Regions from separate parts of the Mesorhizobium sp. B2-3-7 genome, predicted to be linked through region 2. Evidence: riboswitches for the same ligand, from Rfam matches in the RefSeq annotation. Region 2 holds a riboswitch; the other holds the start of a gene.

Region 1 (9,617 bases), on a different contig from region 2:
CGCCGCCCCGCGCCTGAAAGAAAGGCTGGCGCGGCTGATGTAGCGCGGCTGGGCCGTGGGCGAAGCCGAAATGTCTTTCGGCGCCGTTCGGGGGCATCTTCGGCCATTTCCTTTTTGCGCCCGCTTGGTGTAACCAACGCACACCTCCTTACCGGGCCTCCCCCAATGCTCCAAGTCCGATCGCTGGCGTTCAACTTCGTCTTCTACGTCAATCTGATCGTCCAGATGATCCTCTGGACTCCCTATTATTTCCTGTCGCCGCGCCATCGCGCCTGGTTCGTGCCGAAGTTCTGGTCGCGCACCTCGATGTGGCTCTACGACAAGATCGCCGGGACCAAGAGCGACATCACCGGGGTGGAAAATCTGCCCGAAGGTTCCTTCATCCTGGCGCCCAAGCACCAGTCCTTCTGGGACGCGATCGCCTTCTTCCCCTATCTCCAGGATCCACTCTACATCCTGAAGCGCGAGCTGACCTGGATTCCGTTCTTCGGCTGGTACATCCTGAAAATGCGCATGATCCCGGTCGACCGCGGCAGCCGCTCCAAGGCGCTGAAGGCGGTGGTTGCGGCGACCAAGGAAGAAATCGCGCGCAACCCGCGGCAGCTCATCATCTATCCCGAAGGCACCCGCCGCGCGCCCGGCGACGAACCCGCCTACAAATACGGCATCGTCGAAATCTATGCGCAGCTCGGCATTCCCGTGGTGCCGGTCGCCCATGTTGCCGGCCTCTATTGGCCGCGCCGCAAGTTCCTGCGCTATCCCGGCACCATCAAGGCGCGCTTCCTGCCGCCGATCCCGCCGGGCCTGGACAAGGAGGAATTCATGCGGCGGCTGATCGGCGAAACCGAAACCGCCTGCGACCAGTTCCTCATCGACGCGTCCCGTGCACCCAATCCGCCCGCCTTGCCGCCGACGGCGGTGAAGCGGCTGCGGGAACTCGGCGCCAAAGCCTGAAGGGCGGCCTTCGGCGCGACCGATGGCGGCCCGCGCAACGTTCAAGCGAACACAGCCAGTGCGGTCGTCAGCACCAGCGTCGCGGCAAAGACCAGATTGATGATGCGCGAAGCCACCGGCCTGCGAAGAAAGCGTGCGAAAGCAGCGCCCGCAAGCAGCCACACGGCATGGATGGCGACGATCATGAATGCGAGAGCGGTCAGCTTCGGCCCGGTGCCGATGGCGCCGGCGCCCGAATCCGCGGACGCGCCGGCGAACACCGCGGCGATGGCCACATAAGCCTTCGGGTTGGCCACCGCCAGCAGGAACCCGCCGGTGAATGTCGGTCGCGCGGCCTCGCCGGCATCCGCCGCCAGGGGCGGCGCGCTGGCAATCTTGAACGCGAGATAGAGGATATAGGCAGCCGACGCCGCGACAAGCAGCGGCGCGAGCCGCGGCATCGTGGCAAGCATGGCGCTCACCCCGCTTGCCACGACCAGAAGCACGGTGATCGTGCCCAGGATGACCCCCAAGGCGTAGCTCAGGGAACGGCGCAGGCCGAACGCCGCGCCGACGGCGGTGACGCTTATCGTCGCCGGTCCCGGGCTGCCCATGACGGCCGTAGCGGCAAGCATCAGCGCAACGAGCTGACGCCACATATCCGGCTGCGAAAAAAGCGGGCCTGCCATCCGCGCCTCCTGTCTTGCCAAGCGTCAATGACGGTATGGCAAGGTCGGGGCGACCGTCTTGGACGATCGTGCGCGCTGCTGACGGCTCAGCCGCTCGCCTTGTCGAGCTCGGCCATGTCGTCGGCGCTCAGCTCCAGCGACACCGCCTTGATCAGGCTGTCCATCTGTTCAGGCTTGGTGGCGCTGGCGATAGGCGCGGTGACGCCCGGCCGGGCAATGACCCAGGCAAGCGCCACTTCCGCCTGTTTGGCCGAATGCCTGGCGGACACCGCGTCGAGTGCCGCGAGGATGCGCATACCGCGCGCATTGAGGTAATCCTTCACCCCGCCGCCGCGCGGGCTTTGACCGAGATCGGCCTCGCTGCGGTATTTGCCACTCAAGAAACCCTTGGCCAGGCTGAAATAGGTGATCACGCCGATGTCCTCCGCCATGCAGAGATCGCGCAGCGGGCCATCGAACGACGAGCGGTCGTAGAGATTGTATTCCGGCTGCAGCACTTCATAGCGCGGCAGGCTGCGCAGGCTTGCCACGTCGAGCGCGGCGCGCAACTGGCCGGCGTCGAGATTCGAGCAGCCGGCATACCGGATCTTGCCCTTGGCGAGGAGCTTTTCATAGGCGCCGAGGGTTTCCTCATAGGGCGTGGTTGGATCCGGCCAGTGCGACAGATAAAGATCGATGAACTCGGTCTGAAGCCGCTTCAGCGAAGCATCGACGGCCTTTTCGATGTAAGCGGCGGACAGGTCCTTGTGGCCCTGTCCCATGTCCGAGCCGACTTTGGTGACCACCACGACCTTATCGCGGTTGCCGCGGTCCTTCATCCATTTGCCGATGATGGTTTCCGATTCGCCGCCCTCGTGGCCGGGCACCCAGCGCGAATAGGAGTCCGCTGTGTCGACCGCGTTCAGGCCGGCGCCGACGAAGCGGTCGAGCAGGTCGAACGACGTCTTCTCGTCGGCGGTCCAGCCGAAGACATTGCCGCCCAGAACCAGCGGCGCGATGGAAAGGTCGGTGCGACCGAGACGGCGTTTCTGCAAGGCTGATCTCCGTGTTGGTGGGATTGGGCGGCTATCGCCCGTTGAGAGTCGGAGCCTAACCTAGGTCTCGCCGCATCGAGGTCAAAGACCTCGCCGGATTTTTCCGCAAGCCAGCGCTTCACAAAGGCGCGATCCGCCTGGCCACGTCTTCCAACCAGTGATCGCGGATGCCGAGCGCCCGGAGATGGTCCAGCGTGCTCGACACATAATCCTCATTATTGCCGGACTGGCCGACAGCGCCGCGCACCACATCAGCGGCGTGGGCCGCATCGAGCGCACCGGCATACTGCTCATGATTGCGGTCGACGATATAGGCCACGGCCTCGACCGTGCCGCCGCCGTCAAGGCGGACATTGAGCATGCGCTCGAGATAGACATTGGTGACCAGCTCGCGCTCACGCAGATAGGCGATGACCTCGTCCCGCAACTCGCCCGGCACCCGGAAAGCCAGCCCGACGCAGGAACCCCCGCGGTCAAGGCCGAGCACCAGCCCCGGACGTTCCCGCGTGCCGCGATGCACGAAGGAATAGACGCACAGCGCGCGACGATAGCCATGCAGGCGCGCCCGCCTTGTCTCGACATGCGCGAACCCCGGCCGCCATATCAACGAACCATAGCCAAACACCCAAAAATCGCCCATATCGCCGTGCCTGATTGCGTAAGAATGGCAACACCACACCGGAATCGGTGTTTTTTCCGTCCATCTCTGTCTACCTATTGTCGTTGCCAGAATCGACAGCCCGCCCACAGCCCCCATGCGTGAACGAGAACCGCAGCATGACGTCCACTGACGAACGCCAGCCGAAGCATCGCCGCCGCCTGTTCTGGCTTGCAGCGTTTGTCATCGCGCTGTTCGCCATCTACAGCGGCGGCTGGTTCTATCTCGCCGACAGGGTCCGGAGCGAAGCCGACAAGGCGATCGCCACGCTCAACAAGAGTGGCATCGAGGCCGGCTGCGCCAATCTCCAGGTCAGCGGTTATCCCCTGAGCTTCGCCGTCTCCTGCGACAATCTTGCCTATGAGGACGACGCCAAGAACGTTGCCGCCTCTGCCGGCTCCTTCAACGCCGTCGCCCAGATCATCCAGCCGCTGTCGCCGGTCGCGGACCTGCGCGGTCCGCTCAGGACCTCGGTTCCGGGCATGGTGCCGCTGTGGATCGACTGGGATGATCTTAAGGCCAACGTCAAGCTCTCATGGCCGCTGCCGCGACGCATTTCGCTCACGGCCGAGGGCCTGTCCGGCCAGACCGATCCGGCCGACGACACCGATCCGGTGCAACTGTTCAGCGCCGGCAAGGCGGCGGGCCAGCTGCAGCCGAACGGCAGGGATATCGACTATATCGGCAGCTTCGGCGATCTGGAGATCGACCCCGATGCGATCGGGGGCCGCGTCCTGCCGCCGCTCGACGCCAGTGGCGAGGCGACGCTGAAGAACGGCCTGGCCCTGATCGGCACGCAACTGAAAAGCCTGCGCGGCCAGGCCGTCGAGATCCGCAGGCTCGATTTGTCGTCGGGCACGGCGCATGTCGCCGTTTCCGGGCCGCTGTCGGTCGACGCCGAGGGCCTGGTCGATGCCGATTTGATGATCAGGCTGAAGGACCCGAAAGCCGTGGCCGCCATTCTCGGCACCGCCATACCCGAACAGAAAAACCAGATCGAACAAGGCTTTGCCGCCCTGGCGCTGCTCGGCAACGAACCGTCGATGCCGCTCAAGGTGGTCAAGGGCAAGGCCTCGCTCGGCTTTATCCCGCTGGGCAAGATCAAGCCGGTCGACTAAGCATCCCCAATGGACAGACCGGCAAAGCTCCTGAGCGTCGGCGCGCTGACGCTCGACACCATCCTTCGCGTCGAAACGCTTCCCATCCATCAGGGCAAGTTCATGGCCGCCGATGGCGTCCAGATCGCTTCCGGCATGGCCACGAGTGCCGCCTGCGCCGCACGCCGGCTGGGCGCCGAAGTGTGGCTTTGGGCGAGCGCCGGCGATGATCAGGTCGGCGACCAGTTGATATCAGGCATCGAGGCGGAGGGCGTCGATTGCAGCCTCATCCGTCGCGTTGCCGGAGCGCGCTCGGCGCTGGCCGCGATCCTCGTCGACGGCCATGGCGAGCGCATCATCGTGCCTTTCTACGATCAGCGCGCTCAGGCCGATCCCGACGGCTTGCCGGTCGCCGATCTCACGGCTTTCGATGCCGTGCTGGTCGATGTGCGCTGGCCGGGTGCGGCGGCGCTGGCGCTCAGCGCTGCGCGCGCTGCCGGCCGCCCCGGGATCCTCGATGCCGACACCGCGCCATTGGCAGTGCTGGAGCGGCTGTTGCCGCTCGCCTCGCACATCGTCGCCTCCGAACCGGCGGCGCGCATCGTCTGCGGCCAGGCGCTGGACCCGCAGGCCGCATGCGCCGACCTTGCGTCGCGCACCGACGCTTTCGTCGCGGTAACCGCCGGCGGGGCTGGAACCTGGTGGCATGACAGGCAGGCCGGTTGCGTACGCCACGTCGCTGCGCCAAAGGTCAAGGTGGTGGATACGCTGGCAGCCGGCGACGTCTTTCATGGCGCATTCGCAGCCGGATTGGCGCAAGCCATGCCGATCGAGCAGGCGCTACGCTTTGCCAGCGCGGCCGCAGCGCTCAAATGCCAGCGCTTCGGCGGCAGGCTGGGCGCGCCCGATCGTGCCGAGACACTGGCGATGATGGCGGCGACCTGGCCTGAAGGAGCCTAGTTCTTCGCCGGATGCTCGACCGCCTGGCGACCGAAATCCGGCACGTCAATGTCCTGGCCGGCCTCGATGATCGAGCGTCGCACGGCCCGGGTGCGGGTGAACAGGTCGAACAGCTTGTCGCCGTCGCCCCAGCGGATCGCCCGCTGCAGAAAAGCCAGATCCTCCGAGAACCGCGCCAGCATTTCCAGGATCGCGTCCTTGTTGTGCAGGCACACGTCCCGCCACATGGTCGGATCTGAGGCGGCGAGACGCGTGAAGTCGCGGAAACCGGAAGCGGAATATTTGATGACTTCCGTCTTGGTCACCGATTCCAGGTCATCGGCGGTGCCGACGATGTTGTAGGCGATGATGTGCGGCAAATGCGAGACGATGGCCAGTGTCATGTCGTGATGCTGCGGATCCATCGTGTCGATGTTGGCGCCACAACGGCGCCAGAATTCGGAAAGCCTTTCCAGCGCGTCCGGATCCGTGTCCGGCAGCGGAGTGAAAATGCACCAGCGGTTGTCGAACAGATCGGCGAAACCGGCATCGGGCCCAGATTTCTCCGTGCCGGCCAGCGGATGGCCGGGAATGAAATGCACCCCACCGGGTATATGCGGCTGCATCTGTGCGATCACGGAAGCCTTGGTCGAGCCGACATCGGTGACGATGGCGCCCCTCTTCAGCGCCGGCGCGATCTCTTGCGCCACCGCGCCGGACGAGCCGACCGGCACCGAGACGATAACCAGGTCGGCATCGCGGACCGCTTCCTTGGCATCTATGGCGTAGGAGGAGCCCAGCCCAAGCTCTTGCGCGCGCGCCAGCGTTGCGGCGCTGCGCGTCGAGATGGCGACATGGCCGGCCAGGCCCTCGCGGCGGATGACGCGGGCCAGCGACGAGCCGATCAGGCCGATGCCGACCAGCGCGATCTTTTCGAACATCGGTGATGCCATGGCGTTCTAGCTTTTCAGGAATGTCGTGAGTGCCGCGACAACGCCGCGATTGGCCTCTTCGGTGCCGACCGTCATACGCAGTGCGTTGGGAAAGCCATAGCCCGAAACACGCCGCAATATGTAGCCGCGCTGGGTGAGATAATCGTCCGCCGCCGCGGCCGAATGCTTGCCGTCGTCGGGAAAATGAATGAGGAGGAAATTGCCGACGCTCGGCGTCACCCGCAACCCGAGCCCGGTCATCTGTTCGCTCAGCCAGGCCAGCCAGGTCTCGTTATGCGCGACGCTGCGCTCGATATGGGCGCGGTCGCGGACGGCGGCGATGCCGGCCTCGATCGCCGTCGCATTGACGTTGAAGGGACCGCGTATGCGGTTGATCGCGTCGACGATGTGCATCGGCCCATACATCCATCCGATCCGCGCCCCGCCAAGTCCGATCTTGGAGAAGGTGCGGGTCATGACCACGTTCTGAGAGCTGCCCGCGAGCTCGATGCCGGCCTCATAGTCGTTGCGCCTGACATATTCGGCATAGGCGGCATCGAGCACCAGAAGCACGTTCTTCGGCAGGCCGGCATGCAGGCGGCGCACCTCCTGGAACGGCACGTAAGTGCCGGTTGGATTGTTGGGATTGGCGAGGAACACGATCTTCGTACGTGGCGTGACGGCCGCCAGGATCGCATCGATGTCGGCGCGCTCCTCGGTCTCCTTGACCGCGACAGGCGTCGCCCCCGCCGACTGGATGTAGATCTTGTAGACCATGAAGGCGTGTTCGGTGAATATGGCCTCGTCGCCGGGGGCGAGATAAGTCTGCGCCAGCAGGCCGAGGATCTCGTCGGAGCCGTTGGAACAGATGATGTTCTGTGCGTTCAGACCATGCACCTCGGCGATTGCTTCGCGCAGGCGCCGGGCGGTGCCGTCGGGATAGACGTCGAGCTTGGCGGCGACCTCGCGCGCGGCCTCGATTGCCTTCGGCGAGGGGCCGAGCGGGTTCTCGTTCGACGACAGCTTGTGGACCTTGTCCACCCCGGCGGGGGCCGAGCTCTTGCCCGGCACATAGGCCTGGATGTCCATGATGCCCGCGCGCGGGGTTGGACGTGCCTTGTCCGAGGTCTGGCTCATATCGCAAAATCCGTCGAGAACGCCTCCATCCTGGAAGCCGCTGCGGAAATACAAGCCATGGCCGGCAATGTCGAGAGGTGGCAGTGGTGCCAGCAGGCGGCATTGACGGCGAGGCAGGTGAGTTCTAGAAGGGCAGCGACAGTTCCGTGGTGATTTGGCCGGTCGGCTTGCAGCCACGTTAAACAATTCGCTAAAGGGCCGTTTGCGCGACGTAACCGGCTTTGCGAAGGCATTGCCGGTTTTTTATTGTCCGCGGCCGGCCGGACGAACGCATCGGCGGCGCGGACATCGGTAGCGATTTCCGCAAAGGCGAGGGTGCAGCAAGAGAGACGAGATGGCCGCTCAGCGCGCTGGCAGAACCAACAACGAGGCAGACCAACCGTCGAGCCCGGTCGTGCGCTTCGGCGCCGACAAGCCGCTCAAGCTCGACGCCGGCACGCTGCTGTCGCCGTTCCAGATCGCCTACCAGACCTACGGCACGCTGAATGACGCCCGTTCCAACGCCATTCTCGTCTGCCACGCATTGACCGGCGACCAGCATGTGGCCAGCACCAATCCAGTGACCGGCAAGCCGGGTTGGTGGGAAGTGCTGATCGGCCCCGGCAAGATCATCGACACCAACCGTTTCTTCGTCATCTGCTCAAACGTCATCGGCGGCTGCCTCGGTTCCACCGGCCCGGCATCCACCAATCCCGCCACCGGCAAGCCTTATGGGCTCGACCTTCCGGTCATCACCATCCGCGACATGGTGCGTGCCCAGCAGATGCTGATCGATCATTTCGGCATCGAAAAACTGTTTTGCGTGCTCGGCGGGTCGATGGGCGGCATGCAGGTGCTGCAATGGGCGTCGAGCTATCCGGAGCGTGTTTTCTCGGCGCTGCCGATCGCCACCGGCGCGCGGCATTCCTCGCAGAACATCGCTTTCCACGAGGTCGGCCGGCAGGCCGTGATGGCCGACCCCGAATGGCATGGCGGCAAGTATTTCGACCACGGCAAACGCCCGGAAAAGGGGCTCGCCGTGGCGCGCATGGCCGCCCACATCACCTACCTGTCGGAAGCAGCCTTGCACCGGAAGTTCGGCCGCAACCTGCAGGATCGCGAAGCGCTGACCTTCGGCTTCGACGCCGATTTCCAGATCGAGAGCTATCTGCGTCACCAGGGCATGACTTTCGTCGACCGCTTCGACGCCAATTCCTATCTCTATATGACGCGGTCCATGGACTATTTCGACCTCGCCGCCGACCACGGCGGCAGGCTGGCCGATGCTTTTGCCGGCACCAAGACACGCTTCTGCCTGGTTTCGTTCACCTCGGATTGGCTGTTTCCGACCGAGGAGAGCCGCTCGATCGTCCATGCGCTGAATGCCGCCGGCGCGTCGGTGTCCTTCGTCGAGATCGAGACCGATCGCGGGCACGACGCCTTCCTGCTTGACGAGCCGGAACTGTTCGCCGCCATCAATGGCTTCATCGGCTCGGCCGCGCGAGCGAGAGGGCTCGGCGCATGACCCCGCAAAATTGCAGACCTGTCCATCAAGGGTCACGCACCACGACAAGGGGCAAGCCATGAGCGTCAACCGCGCCCAGCGCGTCGATCTCGAGGTGATCGCCGGTCTGATCCCGCCGCAATCGCGGGTGCTGGACGTCGGCTCCGGCGACGGCTCGCTGCTCGAGCTTTTGCAGGAAACCAAGCAGATCGACGGCCGCGGACTGGAGCTGTCGCAGCGCGGTGTCAACGAATGCGTGGCGCGCGGCCTTTCCGTCGTTCAGGGCGACGCCGACAAGGATCTCGAATTCTATCCCGACAAGGGTTTTGATTTCGTTGTCCTGTCGCAGACCTTGCAGGCGACCCGCAACCCGAAGCTCGTTCTCGACGAACTGCTCAGGATCGGCGAACACGCCATCGTTTCCTTCCCCAATTTCGGCCACTGGCGGGTGCGCCTGTCGCTGTTCGTCAAGGGCCGCATGCCGGTGACCAAGGACCTGCCCTATTCCTGGTACGACACGCCGAACATCCACTTCTGCACCATCCGCGACTTCGTCAATCTGTGCGAGGAGCTTGGCGCGACCGTGGAAAGGGCGACCGCGCTCGACGCCAACGGCCAGAAGATCGGCCTGTCGATGCCATGGTGGTTCTGGAACTTCTTCGGCCAGCAGGCAGTGTTCTTGTTGAAGCGATAAGGGCCATCCCGGAGGTGGCTA
Region 2 (9,617 bases):
CAGTTCGCCAGCTATCGGGGCCTGCCGGTGGTGCTGCTCGTCATGGGCCTGCTGATCTCGCTGTTCGTCTTCGTCACCAAGCGCATGACGATCGGCCGCCGCATCTATGCGATGGGCGGCAATGCCAAGGCCGCGCAGCTGTCGGGCATCAAGACCGAGCGCCTGACGCTTTACGTGTTCGTCAATATGGGCGTGCTGTCGGCGCTTGGCGGCCTGATCATCGCGGCACGCCTTGGCCAGGCCGTGCCGGCGGCAGGCCTCGGCAGCGAGCTCGACGTCATCGCCGCGGTGTTCATCGGCGGCGCCTCGGCGATGGGCGGCGTCGGTCAGGTCATCGGCGCGGTGGTCGGCGGCTTTATCATGGGCGTGATGAACAACGGCATGTCGATCATGGGCGTCAATGTCGACTGGCAGCAAGTGGTCAAGGGCCTGGTGCTGCTCGGCGCCGTGATCTTCGACGTCTACAACAAGAACAAGGCCTGAACAGGCTTCAGGCGAGGCAAGCAGGAGGCATACGGTCGCGGCGCTGCCGGCAATTCGCCGGCTTGAAAAAGTCCTTCAGGACCGAGCTCGCGAGCGCAATCCGGACGACGAGTTCAACCCGTGGCACGGCCAGTCCGAGCCGCGCAGGTCAGGGTTTGCCAGAAGGCAGCCATGCCAAGATATGAGAGAGGACTGATCATGCTGATCTCGCAGATTCTCGACGACGCCGAGACCATCCGTGTCGTTGCACGCACGGGCGGCAAGACCCGGATCATCAACGGCGCGCGCAGCGTCTATTCGCTGGCGATGGAAGCCGCTCGTACCGGCGTGGGCCTTGCCGCGCTGATCGAACGCAAGGGACTTGGCGAGACCGTCGATCTCGACGCCGCCTACAAGAAGGGGCGGCTGCTGTCGCCGATCAATCATCCCGATCCGGCGCATCTGCATCTGACCGGCACGGGGCTCACGCATCTCGGCTCGGCGGCAACGCGCGATTCCATGCACAAGAAGCTCAGCACCGACGGCGAAGAGCAGCTCACCGATTCCATGAAGATGTTCCGCATGGGGCTGGAAGGCGGCAAACCCGCGAAAGGCCAGATCGGGGTGCAGCCGGAATGGTTCTACAAGGGCAATGGCACGATGGCCGTGGCGCCGGGTGCCGCGCTCCTGTCGCCGGCCTTCGCCAAGGATGCCGGCGAGGAGCCCGAGGTTGCCGGCATCTATGTCATCGGCGACGACGGCGCGCCGTTCCGGGTCGGCTTCACGCTGTCCAACGAATTTTCCGATCATGTGACCGAACGCGTGAACTACCTCTTTCTCGCCCATTCCAAGCTGCGCAACGCTTCCTTCGGACCGGAGATCCTGGTCGGCGACCTGCCCGCCGACATCAGGGGCTCCTCACGCATCTGGCGCGACAGCAAGTTGATGTGGGAAAAGCCGTTCCTGTCGGGCGAAGCGAACATGTCGCACACCATCGCCAATCTCGAACACCACCATTTCAAATATTCGGCTTTCCGCCAGCCGGGCGACGTGCATGTGCACATGTTCGGCACCGCGACCCTGTCCTTCGCCGACGGCATCAAGACCGAGGCCGGCGACGTGTTCGAGATCGAGGCCGGCGATTTCGGCCTGCCGCTGCGCAATCCGCTCGAAATCGAACAGCCGGTGAAGGTGGCGGTGAAGGCGCTGTGAGATGAGCGTGATCTCCTCCCTGGTGGGAGGAGATCGGCAGCTTCCATCTCAATAAATATCGAAGTCGAAATACTTGTCCTGGATCTTCTTGTAGGTGCCGTCGGCGACGATGGCGTCAATGGCTGCGTTGAGCTTGTCGCGCAGCGCCGTATCCTCGAGACGCACGGCAATGCCGGCTTCGGTCTCGGTGCCCTTGACGTCACCGACCATCTTGCAGCAACCGTCGCTCGCCTTCTTCATCCAGTCCATCAGCACGAACTTGTCGGAAAGGACGGCGTCGAGGCGGCCGTTCTGGAGATCGGTGATTGCCTCTTCCTGGGTCGGATAGAGCTTCGCTTCGGCGCCGGCCTTGCCATAGACGTCCTGGGCGTAATTGGCCTGCGTGGTCGCCGCCTGGGCGCCGACCGTCTTGCCGGCGAGTGCCGCCGGTTCGGTCGAGGCGATGTCGCTGTCCTTCAGGGCGACGAGCGACAGCGGCGTCGTATAGTATTTGTGGGTGAACGCGACCTGCTTCTTGCGCTCCTCGGTGATGCTCATCGAAGCGATGATTGCGTCGAATTTCTTGGCCTGCAGCGCCGGGATGATGCCGTCCCAGTCCTGGGTGACGATCTCGCATTCGACCTTCATCTGCGCGCACAAGGCGTTGGCGATGTCGATGTCGAAGCCCTCGACCTTGCCGTCGGGCGTGATGGTGTTGAACGGCGGATAGGCGCCCTCGGTGCCGATCTTGATTTTCTCCGCCGCATGCGCCGATAGGGCGCCGGCACCAAGCGTCAGCATGGCGGCGGCGGCCGCCGATACGATCCATTTCGAAATCTGCATTTTCATTCCCCTTGAGCGCCGCCACGTCGGCGGCCGGCGAGGCAGCCAAGCATGGCGAGCCGGCGCAGGCAAGTATCTTGCCTGACGGTGATGAGCGTTCAGGGCGCGGCGCGAAAGTGCTTGGACAGCTTCAGGCCCTGCGCCTGGTAGTTCGAGCCGAGCTCGGTGCCGTAAAGCGCCTGCGGCCGCTTCAGCATATGCTCGTAGACCAGCCGGCCGACGATCTGGCCATGATCGAGGATGAACGGCACCTCATGGCTGCGCACTTCGAGCACGGCGCGGCTGCCGGTGCCGCCGGCCGCCGAATGGCCGAAACCCGGATCGAAGAAGCCGGCATAGTGGACACGGAACTCGCCCACCAGCGGATCGAAGGGCGTCATTTCGGCCGCGTAGAGCGGCGGCACATGCACCGCTTCCTGGCTGACGAGGATGTAGAACTCGTCCGGATCGAGCACCAGCTCGCCGGCGCCGCTCTTGTGGATCGGCTCCCAGAAGTCGACGATCTCCTGCGCCGCGCGTTTGTCGACATCGACCAGGCCGGTATGGTGCTTGCCGCGATAGCCGACCAGCCCGTCACTGTCGCCGTTGAGATCGATCGACAATGCGATGCCGCCGCCGGAGATGTTTGGCGGTTCGGTGGCGACCAGCATTTCGGCCCGGTGCAATTGATGCAACTCTGCTTCCGAGAGCAGCGCATTGCCGGTGCGGAAGCGTATCTGCGAAAGGCGCGAGCCGGCGCGCACGACGATCGGGAAGGTCCGTGGGCTGACTTCGAGATAGAGCGGACCATGATAGCCGGCGGCGATCTTGTCGAACTCGTGGCCGCGATCGGTCATCACGCGGGTGAAGATATCGAGCCGCCCGGTCGAGCTCTTGGGATTGGCGGACGCCGAAATTTCCGCCGGCAGCGCCAGGCTTTCGAGCAGGGGCACGATGTAGACGCAGCCGGTTTCCAGAACAGCGCCGTCGGCCAGGCTGATCTCGTGCAGCTTCAACCGGTCGAGTTTTTCACTGACCTTATGGTTGGGACCCGGCAGGAAGGACGCGCGCACCCGCCACGCCTTGTCGCCGAGCCTCAGATCAAGGCTGGCCGGCTGGATCTGGTCGGCGTCGAGCGCACGCGACGACTTCAGCGCGCCGGACTGGAACAGCGCCGCAATGTCCTGATCGGGAAGAATTCCTGTCTGCCGCAAAGTCTGGCTCCGCTCTGCTGGTACAAGTCTCTTAATGAAGCCGGCAATTGACGCAAGCGTGGCGCGGGTCTAAAGGGTCGTTATCCCGTGGTGATTTGGCCGGTCGGCTTGCAGCCACGTTAAACAAGTCGCTAAAGGACCGTCGGGCCGCAAGGCCGCATGGACCGGTTGCGACTTTTTCGCGGCCGGTTTTTTTGTGTTTGGATAGGACGATGACGAGCAAGACGCGCAACTGGAAGCCTCAGACCGCACTCGTGCATGGCGGGACCCTGCGTTCCGGCTTCGGTGAAACTTCCGAGGCGATGTACCTGACCCAGGGCTATGTCTATGAAACGGCCCAAGCCGCCGAAGCCCGCTTCAAGGGCGAGGAACCGGGCTTCATCTATTCGCGCTACGCCAATCCGACCGTCGACATGTTCGAGAAGCGCATGTGCGCGCTCGAAGGCGCCGAGGACGCGCGCGCCACCGCGTCCGGCATGGCGGCGGTGACGGCAGCCCTCCTGTGCAGCGTCAAGGCCGGCGATCACATCGTTGCGGCGCGCGCCCTGTTCGGCTCCTGCCGCTGGGTGGTCGAGACGCTGGCGCCGCGCTACGGCATCGAGGCGACGCTGGTCGACGGCACCGACATCGCCAATTGGGAAAAGGCGGTTCGGCCCAACACCAAGCTGTTTTTCCTGGAAAGCCCGACCAACCCGACGCTTGAGGTGGTGGACATCGCCGCCGTCGCTTCGCTTGCCAATTCGATCGGCGCGCGGCTGGTCGTGGACAATGTCTTCGCCACGCCGCTGCAGCAGAAGCCGTTGCAGCTCGGCGCGCATATCGTGGTCTATTCGGCGACCAAGCACATCGATGGCCAGGGCCGATGTCTCGGCGGCGTCATTCTGTCGGACAAGAAGTGGATCGACGAGAACCTGCACGATTATTTCCGCCATACCGGCCCCAGCCTGTCACCGTTCAATGCCTGGACGCTGCTGAAGGGCCTGGAAACGCTGCCGCTGCGCGTGCGCCAGCAGACGGAGAGCGCCGGCAAGATCGCCGATTTCCTGGCCGAGCAGCCGGAGATCGCCCGCGTGATCTATCCCGGGCGCGCCGACCATCCGCAGGCTGACGTCGTGAAGAAGCAGATGTCGGGCGGTTCCACCCTGATCTGCTTTGACGTCAAGGGCGGCAAGCAGGGTGCCTTCGCCTTGCAGAACGCGCTCGACATCGTCCTGATCTCGAACAATCTCGGTGACGCCAAAAGCCTGATCACCCATCCGGCGACGACGACGCACAAGAACCTAAGCAACGAAGCGCGCGCCGAGCTCGGCATCGGACCCGGCACGCTCAGGCTGTCGGTCGGGTTGGAAGATACCGACGATTTGCTGGACGACATCGCGCAGGCGTTGAAGGCCCGATGAGGACTGGTGGCAGACCGAGGATTACAGGCCTGCCGCTTTGCGCAACGCTTCGTTCATGCGCGTCTGCCAGCCATCACCACCGGCCCTGAAACGGTCGACAACATCGGCGTCGAGGCGCAACTGTACCGCACGTTTGGGTCGCGCAAGCGGCGGTCGGCCAACTTTGCGGCGCGAAGCGGCATCGGTCGGCTGCGCATCCGGATCGGCCTCGGCGGCGGCAGTGATCGCAGCATCTTCCTCGTCGGTCCTCGCGCCAAGCGCCTTTCTGGCGAGCCCCAAAGCATCAGCGCGCGACTGCTTTGGGGGAGTAGCCTCGCGGCGCACGATCGTCTTAGAGGTTTTCGACATAGTCCGTAATCTCCTGTCTCGTTGCCTTGCGTAGCGAAATTACGCGGATCGCATGGCTTCGCTCGACATAGACCATCACAAAAACGCCAGCCTCGATCAGACCGATGGCAACAAGACGATCCTCGCCAAAATCCTCGCTGTCATCGAGCCGGATAACGGCATTGGCGAAATCGAAGGACGGAGCGATCGCGAAATCCACGCCATGCTTGGCCCTGTTTGTCTTTGCCTTGTTTCATCCCACTCGAACAGCATCGCCGTCGGGGCGCTCCATAGGTTATTGTATACACAAAAATAGAGCCAAGTTCAACAATTTTTGTATATACGATAACCTTCCTCGACATCAAGCTGAACCGCCGACATCAAGCGCGGGAGGGCGTCTCTTCGAGCTCGGCCGCCTTGGTGCCGATGGTCATGGCGTTGCCGCGCCAGTCGACGGCCCCGCCCAGCCAACCGCGCATCCAGATCGCCGGCAACATCAGGTCGCGTGCGATCATCGCGGTGACGATGCGCGGCGACAGATACCAGCCCTTTGCCGAGGCGAGCATGCATTCCGGCAGGTAGGCGAGCGCCAGCACGCAAAGCGCTGTCATGGGCAGGCTGACGCCGGCGCTGGCCGCGGCGATCAGCGCCAGCACGAGCGGAGCCGCCACGCCGGTCAGGATCTCGGGCGCGAAGAAGAGCGGAAAGGTGACGCGGCGCAGGCGCGCCCAGCGGGCCTGGCGCGACCAGATCTCGCCCGGCATGCGCTGCCCGAGCGGCTGCTCGAAGGGCGAAGCGACGAGATTGACGCGCAGGCCGAGCCTGTTGACCAGTTTGGTCGACGCGGCATCCTCCGCGATCTCGGCGGCGAGCGCACGGATGCCGCCATTGGCGTCGAGCATCTGCTTGTTCCACAACATGCTCTTGCCCTGGGCAAAGCCGAGGCCAAGCGCCTCGCCGGCATATTGCCAGCGCGCCTGCAGCGTGTTGAGGAAAGCGCATTCGACTTCTGCCCAGAAGCCGTCGGGCCGCGAACCGATCGGCGTCGAGCAAACCAGGCCGGTGTCCCGCCGCCATGCCGCCATCAGGTGCTGGACGTAGTCTTTCGGCATCAGCACGTTGGAATCGGCGAGAATGACCCAGTCGTGGCGCGCTGCCTCCCAGCCCTTGACGCAGTTGTTCAGTTTCGGGTTGGCGCTGACGCGGTCGTCGCCGGTGAGCAGGCGGGCCGGCACGGCTGGAAAGCGGGCGATCGCGGCGCGGATCGGCTTGACCGCGGGGTCGTCGGCATGGGCGACACAAAAGATCAGTTCGTAGCGCGGCCAGTCGAGCGAGAAAGCGCGCTCAAGCGTCTCATGGGTAAACGGCTCGACGCCGCGCGCCGGGATGACGATCGACACAGGCAGCGGCTTGCCGGCCGGCGGCGCGATGGCGGCGCGCCGTTTCAGGCGCGAGCAGGCGAGCAGGATGCTGGCGAGATTTGAGGCGATGAGAGCGATCGAAAGCGAGCCGGTTATGAGAGCGAGTTCCATCGATATCCGGTCACTCCAGAAAAACCGGCCCGCTTGGCGGCCGTTTTCGACAGTTCGACAGAGCGCCCGAGTCGCCCGGCATTGCTGGTGCACACCATCACTGTCATGTGTCACTCAAATGACATTGTTTGTCGGCACCTGCCCTTCAGGGACAGCAACTCGGACGCGCACGGTTGATCGAACCGCAAAGAGCGCCGAATGTTCCACACCGGATTTGTTTTGGAGCCGCTCATGTACCGCGCCGTCACGCGCAACATCGAAGTGCAGGTCAGGCCGTTCTATCTCGAGGACCGCTCGGATCCTTCGGAAAACCGCTATGTCTGGGGCTACCAGATAACGATCGACAACCAGTCCGACGAATTCGTGCAGCTGTTGTCGCGCTATTGGCACATAACCGACGGCGCCGGCCGGGTCGAGGAAGTGCGAGGTGCCGGCGTGGTCGGCGATCAGCCCGAACTCAATCCCGGCGACAGCTATCAATACACGTCGGGCTGTCCGCTCTCGACCCCGTCGGGGATCATGGTCGGTCACTACACCATGCGCAACGAGCGGGGCGAGACATTCGACATCGCCATCCCCGCCTTCTCACTCGACCTGCCGGGGACAAGGCGGACGGTGAATTAGACGAGGCGAAATCGGCGACAGCGTCGTTCTCCCCGTCACTATACGGCGAGAAATGTCCGGCAGGAATGAGGGGCAGCGCCGCCCCTCATCCGCTCTTGGGCCCCTTCTCCCCGTAGAACGGGGAGAAACAAGAACCCTACTGAGTCGTAAATTCCGCCGGATCGAAGTCATATTGCGTCGAACAGAACTCGCAAGCGACGTGGATGCCGCCGTCCTCGGTGCTGTCCTTGATCTCCTGCGCGGAGAAGCCCTCGAGGATGCCGCGGATCTTGTCGCGGGAGCATGAGCACTGATCGGCGACGGGAACGCCGCCGAAGACCCGCACGCCATGCTCGTGGAACAGACGATAGAGCAGCCGCTCGGCGCCGATGGTCGGATCGATCAGTTCGGTCGGCTCGATAGTGCCGAGCAGCGCCAGCAATTCCTGCCAGGAATTGTCTGTGGGATCGTGGATCTCCTCGCGCGGATCGCCATCCCCGCCGGGCAGGTCAGGAACGCGCATGCGCTCGGAGGCCTGCGGCAGGAACTGCGCCAGGATGCCGCCCGCCCGCCACTGCTCGCGCGCGCCGCCGGGGCCGGGCGTCAAAAGCTTGGCGACGGAAAGCCGGAGATCGGTCGGGATCTGCTCCGACTGGCGGAAATAGGTGCGCGCGGCCTCTTCCAGGGTCTCGCCGTCGAGCTGGACGATGCCTTGGTAGCGCTGCGTGTGAGCACCTTGGTCGATGGTCAGCGCCAGCACACCATTGCCGAGCAGCGTTTGCTGCGAGGTCTCGCCGGCCGCAATCAGCGCCTCCAGCCGGTCGGCATCGAAGCGCGCATAGGCGCGCAGCGCCGAGGGCGTGGAAAAATCCGCGACCAGCATGTCGACAGGGCCGTCGGTGCGGGTCTGCAGGATGAACTTGCCCTCGAACTTGAGCGAGGTGCCGAGCAGCACCGTCAGCACACAGGCTTCCGCCAGCAACCGGGCGACCGGCTCGGGATAATCATGGCGGCCAAGGATCGCGTCGAGCATCGGTCCAAGCTGCACGGTGCGGCCGCGCACATCGAGCGGGCCGACCTCGAAGGGCACGACGTGATCATCGCCGGCGTAACCGAATTCGCCGAGTTTGGGGTGATGTTCAGCCACTTGATGGGTTTCCAGCATGACAAAGCTCCAGGGCGCGGCCATGCCGCCCTTTGGGGAGCATGCGTCTAAACGCGCTTGATTTGTGTGATGCCGCGCAGATAGGCATCGCGCCTCCGGAGATCAAGTTCCCCGGCACGTCAAGCGCCAAGACACTTCAAGTCCACTTCAGGCCCCAAGACACCAGGCAAGCACGGCCTTTTGGGCGTGGAGCCGGTTCTCGGCCTCGTCGAAGACCACCGAATGCGGACCGTCGATGACCTCGTCCGTCACTTCCTCGCCGCGATGCGCCGGCAGACAATGCATGAACAGCGCGTCGGGCTTTGCCTTGGCCATCAGCTTGGCGTTGACCTGGTAGGGCGAAAACACGTTGTGGCCGCGGGCGCGGTGCTCCTGGCCCATCGACACCCAGCAGTCGGTGACGACGCAGTCGGCCTGGTCGACAGCTTCCTCTGGCGAGCGGGTAAAGGAGAGCTTGCCGCCATGCGCCTTTGACCAGTCGACATGCTTCTGCGCCGGCTCGCTGCCTTCGGGCACCGCGACGTTGAGGTTGAAGCGGAACCGCGCCGAGGCTTCCAGCAGCGAATGCAGCACGTTGTTGCCGTCGCCAGTCCAGGCGATGGTCTTGCCGGCGACCGGACCGCGATGCTCCTCGAAGGTCATGATGTCGGCCATCAGCTGGCAAGGATGGGTATCGTCGGTGAGCCCGTTGATCACCGGGATGGTTGCATTCTCGGTCAGCTCCAGCAGCCGCTCATGCGAGGTGGTGCGGATCATGATGGCATCGACATAGCGCGACAGAACCTTGGCTGTGTCGGCGATGGTCTCGGACCGGCCGAGCTGCATCTCGGTGCCCGTCAGCATGATGGTCTCGCCGCCAAGCTGACGCATGCCGACATCGAAGGAGACGCGCGTGCGCGTC

What was found. Region 2 has a riboswitch for S-adenosylmethionine ahead of FJ940_RS23455 (O-succinylhomoserine sulfhydrylase). Riboswitches for the same ligand answer to the same signal wherever they lie in the genome.
Positions count from the first base shown of each region.
Region 1: linked by a shared signal. The riboswitch ahead of FJ940_RS25495 (homoserine O-acetyltransferase) and the one ahead of FJ940_RS23455 (O-succinylhomoserine sulfhydrylase) in region 2 are both predicted to bind S-adenosylmethionine.

Region 1 is NZ_VFVV01000016.1:85,712-95,328, forward strand. It holds gene FJ940_RS25450 (LysR family transcriptional regulator) at 1-43, shown strand, start outside; gene FJ940_RS25455 (1-acyl-sn-glycerol-3-phosphate acyltransferase) at 166-954, shown strand; gene FJ940_RS25460 (LysE family translocator) at 996-1,622, opposite strand; gene FJ940_RS25465 (aldo/keto reductase) at 1,709-2,656, opposite strand; gene FJ940_RS25470 (gamma-glutamylcyclotransferase) at 2,775-3,296, opposite strand; gene FJ940_RS25475 (DUF2125 domain-containing protein) at 3,434-4,432, shown strand; gene FJ940_RS25480 (sugar kinase) at 4,442-5,371, shown strand; gene FJ940_RS25485 (prephenate/arogenate dehydrogenase family protein) at 5,368-6,303, opposite strand; gene hisC (histidinol-phosphate transaminase) at 6,310-7,419, opposite strand; SAM riboswitch at 7,556-7,633, shown strand; gene FJ940_RS25495 (homoserine O-acetyltransferase) at 7,754-8,923, shown strand; gene metW (methionine biosynthesis protein MetW) at 8,982-9,596, shown strand.
Region 2 is NZ_VFVV01000013.1:125,554-135,170, reverse strand. It holds gene mmsB (multiple monosaccharide ABC transporter permease) at 1-483, shown strand, start outside; gene araD1 (AraD1 family protein) at 682-1,674, shown strand; gene FJ940_RS23465 (ABC transporter substrate-binding protein) at 1,723-2,496, opposite strand; gene FJ940_RS23460 (2'-deoxycytidine 5'-triphosphate deaminase) at 2,595-3,689, opposite strand; SAM riboswitch at 3,767-3,844, shown strand; gene FJ940_RS23455 (O-succinylhomoserine sulfhydrylase) at 3,902-5,089, shown strand; gene FJ940_RS23450 (BrnA antitoxin family protein) at 5,111-5,437, opposite strand; gene FJ940_RS28890 (hypothetical protein) at 5,490-5,732, shown strand; gene FJ940_RS23440 (ceramide glucosyltransferase) at 5,797-6,948, opposite strand; gene apaG (Co2+/Mg2+ efflux protein ApaG) at 7,180-7,572, shown strand; gene FJ940_RS23430 (Hsp33 family molecular chaperone) at 7,709-8,740, opposite strand; gene argF (ornithine carbamoyltransferase) at 8,864-9,617, opposite strand, start outside.